4 regions of the Micromonospora sp. NPDC004551 genome follow, and region 1 is predicted to be linked to each of the others. Evidence: riboswitches for the same ligand, from Rfam matches in the RefSeq annotation. Region 1 holds a riboswitch; each other region holds the start of a gene.
What was found. A riboswitch is a leader RNA that binds a small molecule or an ion and turns the genes downstream of it on or off. The one in region 1 is predicted to bind cyclic di-AMP.
Positions count from the first base shown of each region.

Region 2: another riboswitch for cyclic di-AMP. It lies ahead of ABZW14_RS22325 (hypothetical protein); the one in region 1 lies ahead of ABZW14_RS18615 (C39 family peptidase).
Region 3: another riboswitch for cyclic di-AMP. It lies ahead of ABZW14_RS32395 (NlpC/P60 family protein); the one in region 1 lies ahead of ABZW14_RS18615 (C39 family peptidase).
Region 4: another riboswitch for cyclic di-AMP. It lies ahead of ABZW14_RS02245 (hypothetical protein); the one in region 1 lies ahead of ABZW14_RS18615 (C39 family peptidase).

Region 1 is NZ_JBEXLM010000014.1:156,682-160,857, forward strand. It holds gene ABZW14_RS18610 (alpha/beta fold hydrolase) at 1-657, opposite strand, end outside; gene ABZW14_RS18615 (C39 family peptidase) at 763-1,605, opposite strand; cyclic di-AMP (ydaO/yuaA leader) riboswitch at 1,803-1,944, opposite strand; gene ABZW14_RS18620 (hypothetical protein) at 2,273-3,037, opposite strand; gene ABZW14_RS18625 (hypothetical protein) at 3,179-3,643, opposite strand; gene ABZW14_RS18630 (acyltransferase) at 3,772-4,176, opposite strand, start outside.
Region 2 is NZ_JBEXLM010000020.1:910-5,085, forward strand. It holds gene ABZW14_RS22310 (STAS domain-containing protein) at 5-364, shown strand; gene ABZW14_RS22315 (SRPBCC family protein) at 493-945, shown strand; gene ABZW14_RS22320 (hypothetical protein) at 947-1,456, opposite strand; gene ABZW14_RS22325 (hypothetical protein) at 1,552-2,619, opposite strand; cyclic di-AMP (ydaO/yuaA leader) riboswitch at 2,624-2,755, opposite strand; gene ABZW14_RS22330 (cation diffusion facilitator family transporter) at 2,899-3,813, opposite strand; gene ABZW14_RS22335 (AAA family ATPase) at 3,905-4,176, opposite strand, start outside.
Region 3 is NZ_JBEXLM010000048.1:7,927-12,102, reverse strand. It holds gene ABZW14_RS32400 (peptidoglycan recognition family protein) at 3-1,997, opposite strand; cyclic di-AMP (ydaO/yuaA leader) riboswitch at 2,240-2,375, shown strand; gene ABZW14_RS32395 (NlpC/P60 family protein) at 2,389-3,426, shown strand; gene dcd (dCTP deaminase) at 3,488-4,066, opposite strand; gene ABZW14_RS32385 (pyridoxamine 5'-phosphate oxidase family protein) at 4,145-4,176, shown strand, end outside.
Region 4 is NZ_JBEXLM010000001.1:449,694-453,869, forward strand. It holds gene ABZW14_RS02240 (carbonic anhydrase) at 1-479, shown strand, start outside; gene ABZW14_RS02245 (hypothetical protein) at 543-1,562, opposite strand; cyclic di-AMP (ydaO/yuaA leader) riboswitch at 1,566-1,697, opposite strand; gene ABZW14_RS02250 (YibE/F family protein) at 1,852-3,126, opposite strand; gene ABZW14_RS02255 (hypothetical protein) at 3,323-3,748, shown strand; gene ABZW14_RS02260 (DUF305 domain-containing protein) at 3,830-4,176, shown strand, end outside.

The DNA of each region.
Region 1 (4,176 bases):
CTCCTTGAGCTGCGCGTCGCTGACCATCGGGTCCTGCTCACCGCGGGCCAGCAGCACCGGGACGTCGGTGGCGGCGAGCAGCGCGGGCAGCCGCGGCTCCCCCACCGCGAACGCGGCCGGGTCCATGGCCAGGCGCCAGCGGCCGTCCTCACGGCGCAACCCCGCCTCCACGACCGGATGGTCGGGGGCGAACAGCCCGGCCAGCCCGGAGACCCGCAGGTAGCGGCGGGCCGCCTCGTCCCGGGTGGCGAACCAGGTCACCGGACGGTCGGCCAGCTCGCGGGCCTTCGCCAGCTCGGCCGGGGACCAGACGGCCTTGATGCCGAGCCCGACCACCGCGTCGACGGGCAGGCGCCGCGACCGCGCGGCCAGCGCCAGCGCCACCACCCCGCCGAGCGAGTGGCCGAGCAGCACGAGCCGGTCGCGGGGGCCGAGCCGGTCGGCCACCGGGCCGAGGCCCTCGACGACCCGCCGGGCCAGGGCCTCGAAGGAGTAGCCGGGCAGCGGGGGCGACCAGCCGTGACCGGCCAGGTCGGGGGCGAGCCAGCGCCCCGCCCAGGAGCGCTCCAGCAGCGGCGCCCAGGGCAGCCACACCTCACCGGTGGCGCCCATGCCGTGCAGCAGCAGCAGATGGCGGGTACCCGTCTCGTCGCCCATACGGCGCAGTGTGCCACCGGACGGACACCGGGCGCGAGAGCGGACACCGGCGCGGACGACGTCGGGCACCGGCTCGGTGGAGCCGGTGCCCGACGGTAGGTGCGATCAGGCGGAGTAGCCGCGGGTGGCGGCCCAGTTCGCCAGGTCGATGGTGCTGATCCAGTACGCGGGCAGCGCCGCGTTCGCCGAGTCGGCGATCCGGACGGTGCGGCCGTCGTCCTTGTAGCCGACCACGGCGATGTAGTGGCCGCCCGGGAACGAGTGCCAGCCACCGTCGGTGTCGGTGGCGTCGCCGGCGATGTTGACCACCACGCCCCGGCCGTCGGTGATCGCCTTGACCACGTCCGCCTGGAGCTGGTCCATCTCCGCCGGGCTCGCCGAGCCGTCGAACATGTGGGTCCGGTACGGGCTGCCCTTGACCATCTGGTTCAGACCCCGGGTGGTGTCCTCGGCGGAGTTGGTGCCGTTCTCGCCGGCGTTCAGCGGGGCGATCATCGCGTCCTGGGTGGTCTCGACGCCGCTCGCGCTGAGCGCGTTGCGCACCGCGGCCGGGCCGCAGTTCCAGTAGGCGGTCTGCGCCTCGTAGGTGTAGTCGAGCACCTTGGTCGATGGCGGCTTCGGCTTGGCCTTCCGGGTGGTGTCCGGGTCGGTGGTGGCCTTGGCCGCGGCCTTCGCGGCCGACGGCGACGCGCTCGGGGAGACGGACGGCGAGGGGGCGGCGGCCCGGGCCTCACCGCGGGTCGCGACCTCGCCGAGCCGGGAGCCCAGCTCGGCCACCGCGGCGGTGTTCTCCTGGCGGACCGGGGCGTCGTCGGTGGCGGCGAGGGCGGCACTGGTGCCGCCGGCCAGGACGAGCGCCGCGGCCGAGCCGGCGATGATCTGGTACGGACGTTCGGTCACGATGCGGCGCAACTGACGCTTCAGGTGGTGCTTCACGGGTTCCTCCACGGAGCGTGCGGCACACACCGGCCCCACGCGCGGAGGAACTCACGCGCGCTGGCGGGGCGGGTCGCCGCGGAAGGGGATCGCCCGGGGGGCCGGGCGGTCGGGACGGTTGCCGGATCCGGTCGCCGTCAGGCGAGCGCCGGCACCACGATGCCGCGGAGGCGGGGGGACGAGCGGGGGCTGGTGAGCACGAGGAATGGCACTCCTTCCATGACCGCCGACCGGGTTAGCTGACGGATTCGGGCGGGAAGTTCGCCCTACCCCGGGCCGTGGCCCGCGGATTCACCCCGGTGTTGCTGTGGGTCCCCGGTTCGTGAGAGCACGATTAGGCGGGTCGGCGCGGCGTCGCCACTTGCGATCGGAAACCGCTCCGGACGCGCCGACACTACCGGTGGGTATGCCGCCTGCCAAGCGCTCTCACCTGCTTAAACCTCGTGCACCACTACGGATATCGGAACAGTCGGTCACTGACTTCACTCAATGGGACGAGCAGTTACGGCGGCACGGTCCGGCGAAAAGCGGACATCCGGTGGCGGCCCACCCGGAATTGCGGGGGTCGATCGCACCGCCTGCCCCCGATGACCGTTTCCGGGGTCCGGGTGACCGGGCTCACCGATTTCGGATAACGATTCGGCCGATTCCCGCCCGCGAGCCGGGAGTCGACCCGGGTTCAGCCGGCGCGGGCCGGGCGCCAGCGTGCACCGGCCACGGCGGTGGCGGTGACCGGCGTGCGCGCCGCCGTGCCGTCGTTCGCAGGGGTGCGGCGGAGGGCGCCGGTGGCCGCGTACGCCTCGGAGGCCAGGGTGCGGGCCGCCTCGGCGGCCAGCTCGGCGTCCCGCCACGCCCGCCGCTCCCGCTCGGCGGCCGCCGTCCAACCGGCCCGGCGGCCCTCACGTACCGCCCGGGCCAGGACGATCTCCTGCTCGGCCGGGTGCCGGCGCGGGTCCCACCCGTTGCGGTGGGCCAGGACGTCGGCGAGCTGGCGGGCGCTCAGGTCGCCCCGCCAGTGGGCCGTCATGGCGGTGTGGTGCAGCCAGCGCTCCCGGGCCGCGTACTCGGCGGGGGTGCGCGGGGTGTGCGGGGCGGGCAGGGCGGCGGCGCCGGCGAGCCGGCGGGCGGCCGTGTCGGCCTCGTCGTACGCCCGCCAGGCCCGGTCGGCCTCGTCGTGGGCGGCGAGCCACTGCTCCCGGCGCCGCCGGGCGGTCTGCCGGGCCCCGGCGGCGGCCACCGCCACCTCGTCGGCGTAGCGGCGCAGGTCGGCCCGGCGGGCGGCCTCGTCGGCGGCCGGGTCGGGGGCCGGCTCGGGTGCCCCGTCCCGCTCGGGGCGGGCGACCAGCACGGCGAGCACGCCGAGGGCGAGCAGGAGCAGGGCCGACCAGATCGCGGCGGCCTCGGGAACCTCGGTCAGGAAGCGGTAGAGAACGGTCTGCGGCATGGCGCACCTCACGGGAGAGATCGTGGTGGAGAGGTGTCCGCACGGCCCGTGGGAGCGGCGGGCGCAGCGGCGACGCGTCCCGCCGGGCCGCTCACGGGCGGGTGCGGGGGTGAGGTTCGGTGCGTGGGGAGGGCGAGGGGGTCAGCGGGCGGGCGGTGCCCGGGAGCCGACGGTTGCGGGAACCAGCCCCGCCAGGACGAGAGGCCGTCCGGCCGCGCCGGTGCCGGACACGGCCCGGTCCGCCTCCCGGGTGACGGCTATGAACACCGCCACCGGCCCGGGCTCGCCGGCCGACCGGGCCGGCCCGTCGGCGGCGTCGTCCCGCAGGGCCGGGGCAACGGCCCCGCCCCGGAGGGCCGCCCCGCGCACCGCGTCGGCGGCGCGCCCGTCCGCTCCGGCCGGGAGGTGCTGACCGGCGTCGGCCCGGAGGGCCGGACCCTCGACGGAGGCCACCACGGCGGGCGCCGCCGGCGGGGCCGCGGCCCCGCCGAGCGGCAGGGTCGCCGCGCCGAACGAGCAGGCGACCAGCACGGCCAGGGTGGCCAGCGTCCGGGCGGTCCAGCGCGCCACCCACCACACGGGACAGGTGAGCGCGATCGGCAGCACGGGTACAAACTAGCGCCGCTGCCGCCACACCGCACCGGTCGCCGGGCGTGTCGCGCCACCCGGAAACGCGGCACCGACCAGGGTGGACGGTCGGCGGACGCGGCGAAGCCGGGAGGCGGGTGCGCGGCTCAGCCGGGGTCGCGCCGGCCGGCGTACTCGACGGGTCTGGCAGCCGTTTCCGGGGCCGCGCGGGGGGCGGGGACGGAGGGCGCCGGTGCTGCGGTGGCCGGCGCCGGACGGGCCCGGCGCGCCGGGCCGAGGCGGCGCATCAGGGGCATCTCCACCCAGCGGTGCAGCGCCGCGGCGAGCAGGAGGTTGAGCAGCAGGAAGACGAGCACCACGAGCGGCCCCCACCACCCGGGCAGGCCGGTCCCCCAGTCACCGGTGAGCCGCAGCAGCGTCTTCATGACGAGCACGTGGACCAGGTAGAAGGCGAAGGAGACCTCACCGAGCCAGACCATCGGGCGGGACCGCCACGGCGTGCGCCGGCCCCGCACGTCGGCGTCCGCCGCCGCGGCGATGACCAGCAGGTA
Region 2 (4,176 bases), on a different contig from region 1:
TCGCGTGAGCCTGTCGATCGTGAAGTCGGTGCTGCCGGGTGGTGTGGTCCAGATCGCCCCGCGAGGGGAGATCGACGTCGACACCGCGTACGAGGTGCGGGAAGCGATCGCCGAGGTGCTCGCCAAGGGCCGCCCCTCCCGGATCGAGCTCAACATGCGGCTCGTCACCTTCATCGACTCCGTCGGCATCAGCGCCATGGTCGCCGGCTTCCAGACCTGCGAGGTCAGCGGCGTCAAGCTGGTCGTCACCGAGCCGAGCCGGTTCGTGCACCGTCAGCTCTGGGTGACCGGCCTCCTGGGCCTGTTCGGCGCGCCCGAGCCCTGGTTCGCCGACACCACCCCCGAGGTGCTTCCGGGCGCCTGATCGCCCCACCCCCGCTGCTCCGACTTCCGGCCGCCGACCTGCGTCGCGGCCTGGGACTTTCGACCCGTTGCCAGCCCGGCTCCGGTACGGGACGATCGTGCGGACCCACGACGGCGAAGGGGTGCCGCTTGCTCAGTAGCGACAGCTTCAGCTACACCGTGCAGGCCCGGTGCACGAGGGCGCACGCGGTGGCCCTGCTCGGCGACCTGAGCCGGCAGGGCGAGCTGCATCCGCTGATCGTGCGGGTCCGCCAACTGCCGCCCCGGCCGGGCGCGCTGGCGAGCTACGCGATCACCGACCGGTTGGCGCTCGGCCCGCTGCATTTCCCGGTGACCTATCAGGCGGACGTGCTGATCGCCAACGAGGACGAGGTCGTGACCGTGGCCCGGCAGCAGCCGGCCACCACGGTGCGCAACCACACCCGGCTGCGCGACGAGCCGGACGGGGTGGTGCGCATCGACGTGGAGATCACCCTGTCCGCGCCGGCGCCGCTGTTCGGCTACGCCTTCCGGCAGGCCCGGGCGGCCCACCTCGGCCTGGCCAGCCGGCTCGGCGCCACCCTGGAGGGGCGGATCACGTGAGTCACCCCCGCCGGCCGGCGGGCACCGCTCGCCGCGCCGCCGGGCTAGCCGGCCGGAGCCGTCCCCACGGCTTGTACGTGGACAGCACCGTGACCACGAGCAGCAGCGTGCTGGATACGGTCGGCGCGACCACCAGGTCGACCCGCAGGTGGGTGTCGGCCGCCGCGGCCAGCGCACCGAGGTGCCGGACCCGCGGGGTGAGCAGGAGCAGCACCAGCGTGAGCACGACGGTGGTGACGGCGAACTTGACCAGCACCCAGCGCCAGCGCAGCAGCCCCCACGGGGTGAGCAGCGCGCTGGCCAGCCCGACCAGCCAGACGAGCACGCTCAGCGGGGCGAACAGCCAGGTGACCAGCAGCGCGGCCGCCGGGTAGACCACCTCGGGGTCGGCCCCGCGCAGCCCGGCCACGCCGAGGGTCAGCAGCACCAGGTCGGCGCCGAGCCACCCCAGTGAGGTGACCAGGTGCAGGGTGAGCAGGGCCTTGCGTCCGGTGGGGGAGAGTCGAGTCATGCCCCGATGCTCGGCCGTCGGCGGCGCCGCGTCGTGGGCCGCGCGGCGACACCCGGTGTACGTCGTGGGGCGTAGCCCGGGTGCCGCCGGCGCGATCAGTACACCGACAGGTGCACGTGGTTCGTGTGGTCGCTCGACGGGTCGCCGTTGCCCCCGCTGTACGCCTTCCAGCCGCTGCTGGGCAGCCAGATCTGTTTGAACCAGATCACGTAGAGCACGGCGAGCGCGTCGGAGTTGCGGATGAAGTAGGCGGCCAGGTTGTTGCCGTACGTCTTGTCGCCGCCGGTGGCCACGCCCCCGAAGCCGTCCTTCTGGGCGGCGAAGTCGCACGCCCGTCCCTTCGGGTGCTCGCCGGAGCCACTGGGCCGGTGGCAGGAGACGTAGCGGGTGAAGCCGGCCGCCTTGGCCTGCTGGAGCGCGTGCAGCGTGCGCGGGGTGATGCAGCCGTCGGCCGGTGTCGGGTCGTCGACGCTGCACGACTCGGGTGGCCAGGAACCGTCGGCGTTGCGCTTGGCCGGCGTGGCGTTCGCCGACGAGGTGCCCTGCACGCTGCCGCCGCCGCTGCTGGAGGCGCGGTCGTTGGCCACCTCCAGGGCGCGTTCGGCCTGCTGCTTGCGCTTGGCCATCACCGCGACCTGCTTGCGCTGTTCCTGGATCTCACCGGTGAGCGCGGCCTGCGTACGGGTGGCCTCGTCCCGGGTGTCGATGAGGTCGCGCAGCGCCCGGTCCTCGTGCGCGGCCACCTGCTCCAGGGCCGCCGCGCGGTCCATGAAGCCCTCCGGGCTGCTGCTGCCGAGCAGCGCCGCGGCGGTGCCGAGCCGCCCGGCCCGGTAGGCCACCCCGGCGATCTCACCGACCTTGGCGTCGCGGACGGTCAACTCGGCGTTGATCGTCTTGAGCTGGGCACTGAGCTGCTTCTGCCGGGTCACCGAGCGGTTCAACGCGGTGCGCGCGTCGAGCCAGCCCTTGCTGGCCGCGTCGAGCTGGGCGCGCAGCGCCGGGGTGCCGCCCTCGTCGTCGCCGGGTGCGGCGGCGAGCAGGCCGGTCGGTGCGCCCGCCGAGGCGGGGGAGACCGGCGTGGTCACGACGCCGAGGGCGAGCGTCGCGACGAGCAGGGCCGCCAACCGGGCGACCGTCCGTCGTACAGGTGCCACTGGGGGCATTCACGTGTCCTTCCGTCAACCGCCGACCGGGTTAGCTGACGGGTTCGGGACGGAAGATCCCTACCGCTGACGCGGATGCACCCCACGAACGTGGTTCCCCGGCTCGCCCCTGCGGGCGATTAGGCGCTGGCCGCCGCAGGCGCCGGTGGGCGCCGCCCGGCGGAGGCCGCGGTCGAGCCTACCGGCGCTGTGCCGGGCCGGCTCCGCTGGTGGGGGCCGGTGTCCCGGTCAAAACCGGCACAAGTGCACAATAGCCACTTGGATTTAAGATTGCCCTAATTACCACTCGACCGCGCCACAGGCTCCCGGCGACGCTCCGGGTTCGATCTGCAACGTCGCGTGGTCGATCGAGAAGTCCTCGTGCAGGGCGGTCCGGGCGGCGGTCAGCACCTCGCCGACCTCGGCGCCCGGGGTCATGGTGAGGTGCGCCGAGGCCACGTCCATGCCCGAGGTGAGGGTCCAGACGTGCAGATCGTGCACCTCGGCGACGCCCGGCACCGCGGCCAGCCGGTCGTGCACGGCGGTCACCTGGAGGTGCTCGGGGGCGGCCTGCACCAGGATGCGGACGGCGGCGCGGCCGAGCCGCCAGGTGCGCGGCAGGATGAACAGGCCGATCGCCACGGCGACCAGCGGGTCGGCCCACCACCAGTCGGTGAGCGCGATGACCACGGCGGCGACGATCACGCCGATCGACCCGAGCAGGTCGCCCAGCACCTCCAGGTAGGCCCCGCGCAGGTTGATGCTCTCCTCGGCGCCGGGGCGCAGCAGCGCGAACGCCGCGATGTTGGCGAGCAGGCCGAGCACCGCCACGGCGAGCATCGGCCCGGCCAGCACCTCCGGCGGCTCGCCGAACCGGCGTACCGCCTCGACCAGGACGTAGACGGCCACGGCGCCGAGCAGCACCGCGTTGGCCAGTGCGGCCAGCACCTCGAGCCGGTAGAGCCCGAAGGTGCGCTGCGGGTCGGTGTCGGCGTGCCGGGTGGCCGTGATCGCGGCGAGCGCCATGCCGATGCCGAGGACGTCGGTGAACATGTGCCCGGCGTCGGAGAGCAGGGCCAGCGAGCCGGTGGCGAACGCGGCCACCGCCTCGACCACCATCAGGGCGCTGAGCAGCGCGAACGCGGCCCAGAGCCGGCCCCGGTGACGCTGCGCCGCGTTGGCCACCGTGCCGCTGTGGTCATGACCTGCGCCCACGCCCACACCCTCTCGTCCGCCGCACCGGCTGGGCTCAATCTATGCTCACATCGCTATGTATGCAAGTGAACCCGGATCGCGGCGCCCGGCGTCAGCCGACCGGGTCGAGCGTGGTGAGCCGCTGGGTGGCCCGGGAGAGCGCCACGTAGAGGGTGCGCACGCCCGACCCCGGATCGGCCCGGATCTCGCTCGGTGCGACGAGCACCACCCCGTCGTACTCCATGCCCTTGGCCTGGAGGCTGGTGACCACCTGGAGCCGGCCGCCCAGGTCGCCCAGCCAGCCGGCCACCTCGTCCCGGCGCGGCACCGGCGTGATGACGCCGACCGTGCCCTCGACCTCGGCCAGCAGCGCGCGGGCCGCCG
Region 3 (4,176 bases), on a different contig from region 1:
GGTCAGGCGGGTGCGCCGACCGAGGCGGGCTGGATGTCGACGTCGTCGAGGTTCACGAACATCACGCGGTGCCCGAACTGGATCTGCACGTACCGGTTCTCGCCGCGGATGACCGTCCAGTCACCCGGTGCGGAGCCGTCGAAGGTGACGGCCCGGTAGTACTCGCCCGGCAGGACCCCGCCGACCACGTACCGCTGGCCCGCCGAGAGGGAGTACTGCAGCGGAGAGATGGTCTGGTACGGCACCCCGGCCGGGTAGGCCGCCTGCTCGGGGTAGGCGCGCCCGTACACCCGGATGGTGGTCTTCCCGGGCTTGGGGGTCACCACGAAGCCGTTCGCCCACTTGGCCGTCGGTGCGGAGGCCGGGTTGTAGAACCACGCCTTCTGGTTGAGGTACCAGATGGCGGTCCAGTCGCCCTGGATGTCCGCGAGGGCGTACGTCTGGCCGGCCGAGGCGCGCGCGCCGTGGTCGGAGATGTACATGGTGTCCGGCGTGCCGTTCGGTCGCAGACCGAGGTCGTTGACCAGCGGGGCGGTGGCGCTCGGCGCGGTCCGCAGGATCACCGCCGAGGAGCCGCGCAGCGGGCACGGCGCGGCCGGCGGCGTCGGCTTCGGCACACCCGGCGGCTGCTGGTTGCAGCCGGTGAAGGCCGGCTGGTTGGTGGCGAAGTCCGGGTCGATCGTGACCAGGCCGGTGTGCGGCGTGCCGGTGGAGTGGAACGGCGCCTTCATGAGATCGAAGTAGTGCGACCAGTCCCAGTAGGGGCCCGGGTCCCAGTGCATGCCGGCCACGGTGCCGGCGGTGGTGCCGGGCACGTTGTCGTGGCCGATGATGTGCTGCCGGTCCAGCGGGATCTGGAACTTCAGCGCCAGGTGCCGGACCAGCTTGGCCGAGGTCCGGTACATCGCCTCGGTGTACCAGGTGCCGTGGCCGGCGAAGCCCTCGTGCTCCAGGCCGATGGACTTGGCGTTGACGTACCAGTTGCCCGCGTGCCAGCCCACGTCCTTGGCCTTGATGTGCTGGGCCACGTACCCGTCCACCGAGCGCAGCGTGTAGTGCCAGCCCAGGTAGGTCGGGTCCTTCACCAGGTTCACGCTCGGGCCGAAGTAGCCCTCGGTGTCGTGGATGACGATGTACTCGATCTTCTGCTGGGCCGGCCGGTTGCCGAGGTCGTGGTTGCCGTAGTCGCCGGCTCCCGGGCCGTACTTCTGGTACGGGGCCGGGATCCACTCGCAGGCGAGGCGGACCGGGCACTCCAGGCCGTCCGGCCGCTCGGCGCGGCGGAGGCCCAGCTTGTGCAGCCCGGACTGGTCCGGCGTCACCGTGGTGGCGGCCAGGGTCACCCGCTGGCCGTCGTCGGTGGTGCGGGCCGCGCCCAGGCCGAGCTGGTCGTAGACCTCGTCGGCGAAGGCCGCCGCCGCGTCCTCGGTGTCCGCGCCGGAGTACCGGGCCACCGCGCTGTACCAGGCCGCCGGGTCGGTGCCGGCGCCGACCGGCGCACCCAGTTCCTTCTGGTACGAGGCGAGCAGCGCCGCCCCGCCCCGGATGTTCGCGGCCGCGTCGGTCCGCAGCGTCTCCTCGGCGAGGCCGGTGAGTGCCGCGGCGGCGTCGAGCGTCTGCAGGGACGCCTGCGGCAGCACGTCCTCCGCCGGTGCGGCCGCGATGGCCGGGTCGAGGGTGAGCGGGCGGGAGTCGTCGCCCCTCGGGTCCTCGCCCTCGTCGACGTGGCCGCTGGCCGGGGTCGCGAGGACGTGCTGGGCGTCGGTGAGGTGCATCGGGCCGTAGCCGCCGCTGGTGCTCGGCTGACCCGTGTGGGTGTCCCAGCGCGACTCCAGGTACGAGACGCTGAGCAGGACGCTCTGCGGCACGCCGTACTCCGCTGCTGCGGCGGCGTACTGGTCCTGGCGGTCGCCGGCGGGTTGGGTGAGCGGTTCGGCGGCGACCGGTCCGGTCGCCACCAGTGCGGTGGCAGCCGCGACGGCGGCTGCCAGCAGCATCCGTCTGCCCGACGGTGGGGGTGAGAGGTGCATCGAACCTCCAGACAGGGATGGGGGTCACTGCGATCCCCACCCTCACCCCGCACACCCTCCGGGTCAATACCTTTCCACAAAGTAATCTCGTGTGAAGAAAACCTTCACGTACGGAGTGTCACGGCCTGTTGGGTTGCGGAACGATAACGACGCTCTCTACTCTGGTCAATCGTCGACCGCCAGCTTCACCGTCCAGCCCGGGTGGTGACGGTCCGACACCGCCGAGTCGCCTCCGGGCGAGCCGGGGACCCAGGTACCTGGGGTGAATCCGCAGCCACTGCGGTAGGGCGGCTCCCTTCCCGCCCGAACCCGTCAGCTAACTCGGTAGGCGGCCAGGAAGAAGGAGTACGGAAGCCCGGTGGCACGCCATGCCCCGCGGCCACCGTCGGGCCGGTCGGTCGACCGCTCGACGGCTGCGCCGCGTTCCCGCTGGTCCCGCTTCACCACCGCCCTGGCCGCCCTGGTCGGCACCGCCGTCGTCCTGACCGGCGGCGCCACGGCGGCACACGCCGACCCGTCGGTCGCCGAGATCGAGCGCCAGATCGACCAGGACTGGAACAAGCTCGAACCGATCATCGAACAGGTCAACGCCACCCGCGAGCAGCTCGCCGCCAAGCGGAAGCAGGCCGCCGCGCTCGCCCGGCAGATCGCCCCGCTCGAGGCGCGGGTCGACGCCGCCCTCGGTCAGGTGGGCGGGCTCGCCGCCGACGCGTACAAGGGCGACAACAACCTCTCCACCGTCAACGCGCTGCTCGGCAGCCGGTCACCGAGCGACCTCGTGGACGGCCTCCAACTGCTCGACCGCTTCGCGCACCGCCAGCAGGAGCAGGTCCACGCCGTTGCCGAGCTGCGCGACGAACTGGCCGCCAAGAAGCGGCCACTCGACGAAATGATCACCGGGCTGGCGCGCACCGAGGCCCAGCTCGCGGCCAAGAAGAAGCAGATCGACGCCGAGATCGCCAAGCTGCAGAAGCTGCGCCTCAAGGTCTACGGCAACGGTGGCGGCGGGCCCCTGCGCCCGGCGCCCTGCCCCGCCGGCTACCCCGGTGGCCCGGCCGGCATCGCGGTCAAGTTCGCCTGCGCCCAGATCGGCAAGATCTATGTCTGGGGCGCCGCCGGGCCGGACCACTACGACTGCTCGGGCCTCACCATGGCGGCCTGGGCGAAGGCCGGCGTCTCGCTGCCGCACAACGCGCGGCAGCAGCACGACGTGACCAGGCGGGTGAGCCGGAGCGAGCTGCGCGCCGGCGACCTCGTCTTCTACTACAGCGACCTGCACCACGTCGCCATGTACGTCGGCGACGGCTGGGTGGTGCACGCCTCCCAGTCCGGCAAGCCGATCACGATGAAGCGCGTCGACGACGGCCAGATCAACAGCTACGGCCGCCCGGGCTGATGTGCGGGCCGGGGTCCCCGCGTGGCGGGGGCCCCGGTGCCGTCACTCAGGTGCGGGTCGGTCAGCGCGTCGGCCAGGTGCGCCAGTTCTGCCAGGACCGGCTCGGGGTGGGCCCGCGCTGGCCCTGGTAGCGGGAGCCGTAGACGGCCGAGCCGTACGGGTGCTCGGCCGGCGAGGAGAGCCGGAAGATGCAGAGCTGGCCGATCTTCATGCCCGGCCAGAGTGTGATCGGCAGGTTGGCCACGTTGGACAGCTCCAGCGTGACGTGCCCGGAGAAGCCCGGGTCGATGAAACCGGCGGTCGAGTGGGTGAGCAGACCGAGGCGGCCCAGGCTGGACTTGCCCTCCAAGCGGCCGGCGAGCTGGTCGCCCAGCGAGATCACCTCCAGCGTGGAGGCGAGCACGAACTCGCCCGGGTGCAGCACGAACGGCTGGCCCTCGGGCACCTCCACCATCGAGGTGAGGTCGTCCTGCTGCACGGACGGGTCGATGTGCGTGTAGAGATGGTTGTTGAAGACCCGGAACAGCCGGTCCAGGCGGACGTCGATGCTGGACGGCTGCACCAGCGTGGGCTCGAAGGGCTCCAGCGCGAGCGTGCCCGCCTTGATCTCGGAGACCAGGTCGCGGTCGGAGAGCAGCATCGGAACACCATAGCGACCGGTACGGGTGACCTGCGTGTCGGACTACATCTTCGTACACGTGTTCGATAGAATGTCCGCATGGCATCCTGGTCCGAATTCGCCGCCGACGA
Region 4 (4,176 bases), on a different contig from region 1:
GGGGGCTCGGTGACCTCTTCGTCGTCCGCACCGCCGGCCACACCGCGGGCCCGGAGGTGCTGGGCAGCGTCGAATACGCGGTGACCGTGCTGGGCACCCCTCTCGTGGTGGTGCTCGGCCACGACTCGTGCGGCGCGGTCCAGGCCGCCCGTGAGGCGGTCCGCACCGGCACGTCGCCGTCCGGGCACCTCGGCGCGGTGGTGGACGCCGTCGCGCCGAGCCTGCTCCGGGCCGCCCGGGAGGGCGTCGAGGACCTCGACGGGATCGTCGACATCCACATCGCGCAGACCGTGGAGGCGCTGCTGGCCCGGTCCTCCGTGCTCGCCGGCGAGGTGGCGGCGGGGCGGTGCACGGTGGTCGGCCTGTCGTACCGGCTCAGCGCGGGCGAGGTGCGCACGGTGGCCGAGGCCCCGGCCGGTTCGCCGGCCACCCCGGTGCCCGCCCCGGCCGCACCCGCCGACCCGGCGCTGGCCGGCTGACCCACCCGAGAACGCCGAAGGGCCGGCCCGCGTCGCGGGCCGGCCCTTCGTGTGCGTACGTCGTCAGAGCAGCGACATGTGCACGTGGTCGGTGTGGTTGGAGGGCCCGCTGTAGGACTTCCAGCCGGTGGCCGGGAACCAGATCTGCCGGTTCCAGATCACGTAGTAGATGCCCAGCCGGTCGGCGTTACGGATGAGGAAGGCGGCGACGTTGTTGCCGTACATCCGCTGGTCCTTCGTGCGCCACGGGGAGAAGCCGCTGTTCTGGAGGGACCAGTCGCAGGCCCGGCCCTTGGGGTGCTCCCACGGCCCGCCCGGGCGGTAGCAGCCCACGAAGCGGTTGAAGCCGGCCCGCTTGACCTCCTTGTAGGCGTGGAGCGTGCGGGGGGTGATGCAGCCCGAGGTGGTCGGGTCGTTCTCGCTGCACGACTCCGGCTTCCAGTCGCCGTCGGCCGTCCGGCCGGGACCGATCCGGGCGACCGGCGAGGTGGCGGCGACCAGGCCGCCGGTGAAACCGAGCCCGCCGACCAGCTTCAGCGCCTTCTCCGTCTCGGCCTTCTCGCGGGCCATCGCGTTCTTCTGCTTCTCCTGCTCGCGCACCTCGGCGTCGAGCGCGATCTTGGCCTGCTCGGCGCGGTTCTTCGCCGCGTTGATGGCGGCGAGCTTCTGCGCGTTCAGCAGGTTCAGCTCGTCGAGGGCGGCGACCCGCCGGACGAACGAGTCGGGACTGTTGCTCTCCATGAGCATGGCCATGGCACCCATCCGGCCGGTCCGGTAGGACTGCGCGGCCATCTGGGCCACCTGCGGGCTCAGCGCGTCGAGCTCGCCCTGCGCCGCCTTCACCTCGAGGGCGAGCTGGAGCTGGCGCTTGCGCGACTTGTCGAGCTTCGCCTTGGCCTGGAGGTAGGCCCGGTTGGCGCTGTCGATGGCCTCGGTGATGAGAGGGTCGTCGTCGTCCTCGGAGTGCCCCGAGGGGGTGGGGTTGCTCGGGGCCGCCATCGCCGGGGTCGGCCCGGCCAGCACGGTGAGCGCGGCGAGCACGGCCACCACGGGGGTCAGCCAGCGGCGCAGGGGTGCCGTCACAGTGTTCCCTTCCGTCGGCCGCCGACCGGGTTAGCTGCCGGGTTCGGGACGGAAGTGGCCCCTACCGCTCGCGCGGATTCACCCCATGTACCTGGTTCCCCGGCTCGCCCGCGGGCGATTGGGCGGCGGCACCGCTGGCGCGGGTGCGCGCCTTCGGCGGTGACCGGCAGCGAGGTTACCCGAGACTCCTCTCGGTGTTCTACGTCCGGAAGCCGACCAATAGCGAGAATTCGTCCTCGCAATGCGTGACCAGGATCGCGTTTGAAATCCGCCGTCACGCTGCGGAGTGTCACCATGCGGCCTCCGTGCTCCTGTCGCCGCCCAGCGCCTCCAGCGCCTCGTCCCTGGCCTCCGGCGGCCGCGGGGCCGGGGGCGCCACCGGGCCCGCGGTGGTGCGCCGCCCGGCCGTGGTGACCACGGCCGCCAGTCCGGTGGTCAGCGGTACGGCCGCGATCAGGCCGAGCGTGGCCACCGCGCTGCGGACGATCTCCTGGGCCAGGAACTCGCTCGTGAGGATCTCGCTCACCGGCCGCGAGTCGGCGACGAGCAGGAGCAGCAACGGCAGCGAGGCGCCCGCGTACGCCAGCACGATGGTGTTGACCGTGGACGCGATGTGCGCCCGGCCCACCCGGGTTGCCGCCCGGTAGAGGTGCCGGCGGGAGAGCGTGGGGTTGGCATGGGCCAGCTCGGTGACCGTGGCCGCCTGGGTGACCGTGACGTCGTCCAGCACGCCGAGCGAGCCGATGACGATCCCGGCCAGCAGCAGCCCGTGCAGGTCCACGTCGCGCTGGAGCATCGACAGGGTGGTCGCGTCCTCGCTGCCGAAGCCGGTCAGGTGGGTGGCGGCGGTGGCCAGGGTGCCGAGGACCCCGGTCAGCACCAGGCTGCCGAGCGTGCCGAGCACGGCCACCGAGGTCTGCGCGGTGATCCCGTGGGTCAGGTAGAGCACCACGAACATGATCAGCGCGGCCCCGACGATCGCCATCAGCAGCGGCGGCTGGCCGGCGCCGATGCCGGGCAGCACGAAACCGAGCAGGATGGCGAAGCTCGCCACCAGCCCGCCGAGCGCGGCCAGCCCGCGCCAGCGGCCGAACGCCACGATCGCCACGGCGAACAGCGCCGCCAGCCAGACCAGCGTGCCGCGCCGGTGCTCGGCGATGTTGTAGGTCTTCATCGCCGGATCGGCCGGGTCGGTCAGCTCGACCAGGATCACCTTGTCGCCGACCTCGACGCGGGGCGCGCCGGGGCCGGAGGGCACCGGCGTCTCGACCTGCCGGCCGGCGTCCGGACCCTGCTCGGCGCTGACGGTCACCGTCCCGCACGGGCCGGCGGACCCGCCCTCCGGCGTCTCGGGAGTCGGTGGGCACGGCACGGTCACCACCCGGGTCACCGTGCCGTGGTAGCGGGGCAGTGCCGGCGCGTCCGCAGGGTCCGGGCCCTGTCGGGGCCAGAGCACCAGCGCGGCGACCACGGTGATCAGGAAGAGCGGCACCACCGTCGCGACAAGGATCCGCCGTACGCCCGGCGGGGCGGACGGCGCGGGACGGGTGTGGTCGGCGCCCATGGCGTCTCTCCCAACGATTCGCGACGGGACAGGTCTCACCGGGCCGGTCGGTTCACCGGTCGGCCCGGGTGCCCGCGGAGCGACGCAGGCCGGGGTCGTCGCCCGGAATGGTAGCCAGGCGGGCCGGCGCGCACCGAGGACGCGACCGGCGGCGGTTCCCGGCCGGGGCGCCCGGTCGGTTGGCTACCGTGAGGGTGTGGCGATGCGGACGGCGGTGAGCGGGCGCTGGGCCCGAATCCTGCTGCTGCTCGGCACGCTGGTCGGGTTGACCGCGATGCACACCCTCGGCCACGGCGGGCACGAGCCGGCGGAACGGCCGGTCGCCCACGCCGTCGGGCACACCGGAGGGGCCGCCACCCTCGCGGACTGCACGGGCGACGGCTGCCCGGTGCGCGCGCTGCCGCTGACCCACCCGGGCGGTGACCCGTCCGGGTGGAGCGTCTGCCTGGCCGTGCTGGGCGCGTTCGCCGTCGTGCTGCTGCTCGCCGTGCTGCTAAGGGCCGGGTCGCGGGGCGGCTTCCCGGCGGTCCGTGGCCCGCGCCGGCCCGCCGCCGGTCCCCGGGCCCCGCCGCCCCGGCCCCACGGGCTACGCCTGGCGACGACGTCGGTGCTGCGCAGATAGGACGCCCGACGCGGGGACCGGACCACCGGTTCGCGCGTCCGCCGACCGCTGCGTACGTTCCGACACCCGAAAGGCTCACTCGTGTTCACTCGTACCCTCGCGCGCCCGGCCGCCCTGGCCGGCGCCGCGCTCACGGCCGCGTTCGTCCTGTCCGCCTGCGGTGGCGCGGACCACCCGACCGCCGGCCACGATCCGTCGGCCGCGACCGGCACGCCCGCCGCCGGGGCCTCGGCCTCGTTCGACGCCGCGGACGTGATGTTCGCGCAGATGATGATTCCGCATCACCAGCAGGCCGTGGAGATGTCCGGGCTGGCGGAGACCCGGGCCGGCGACCCGGAGGTGAAGCGGCTGGCCGCGCAGATCAAGGCGGCCCAGGCGCCGGAGATCGCCACCATGACCGGCTGGCTCGCCGCCTGGGGCCGGCCGGT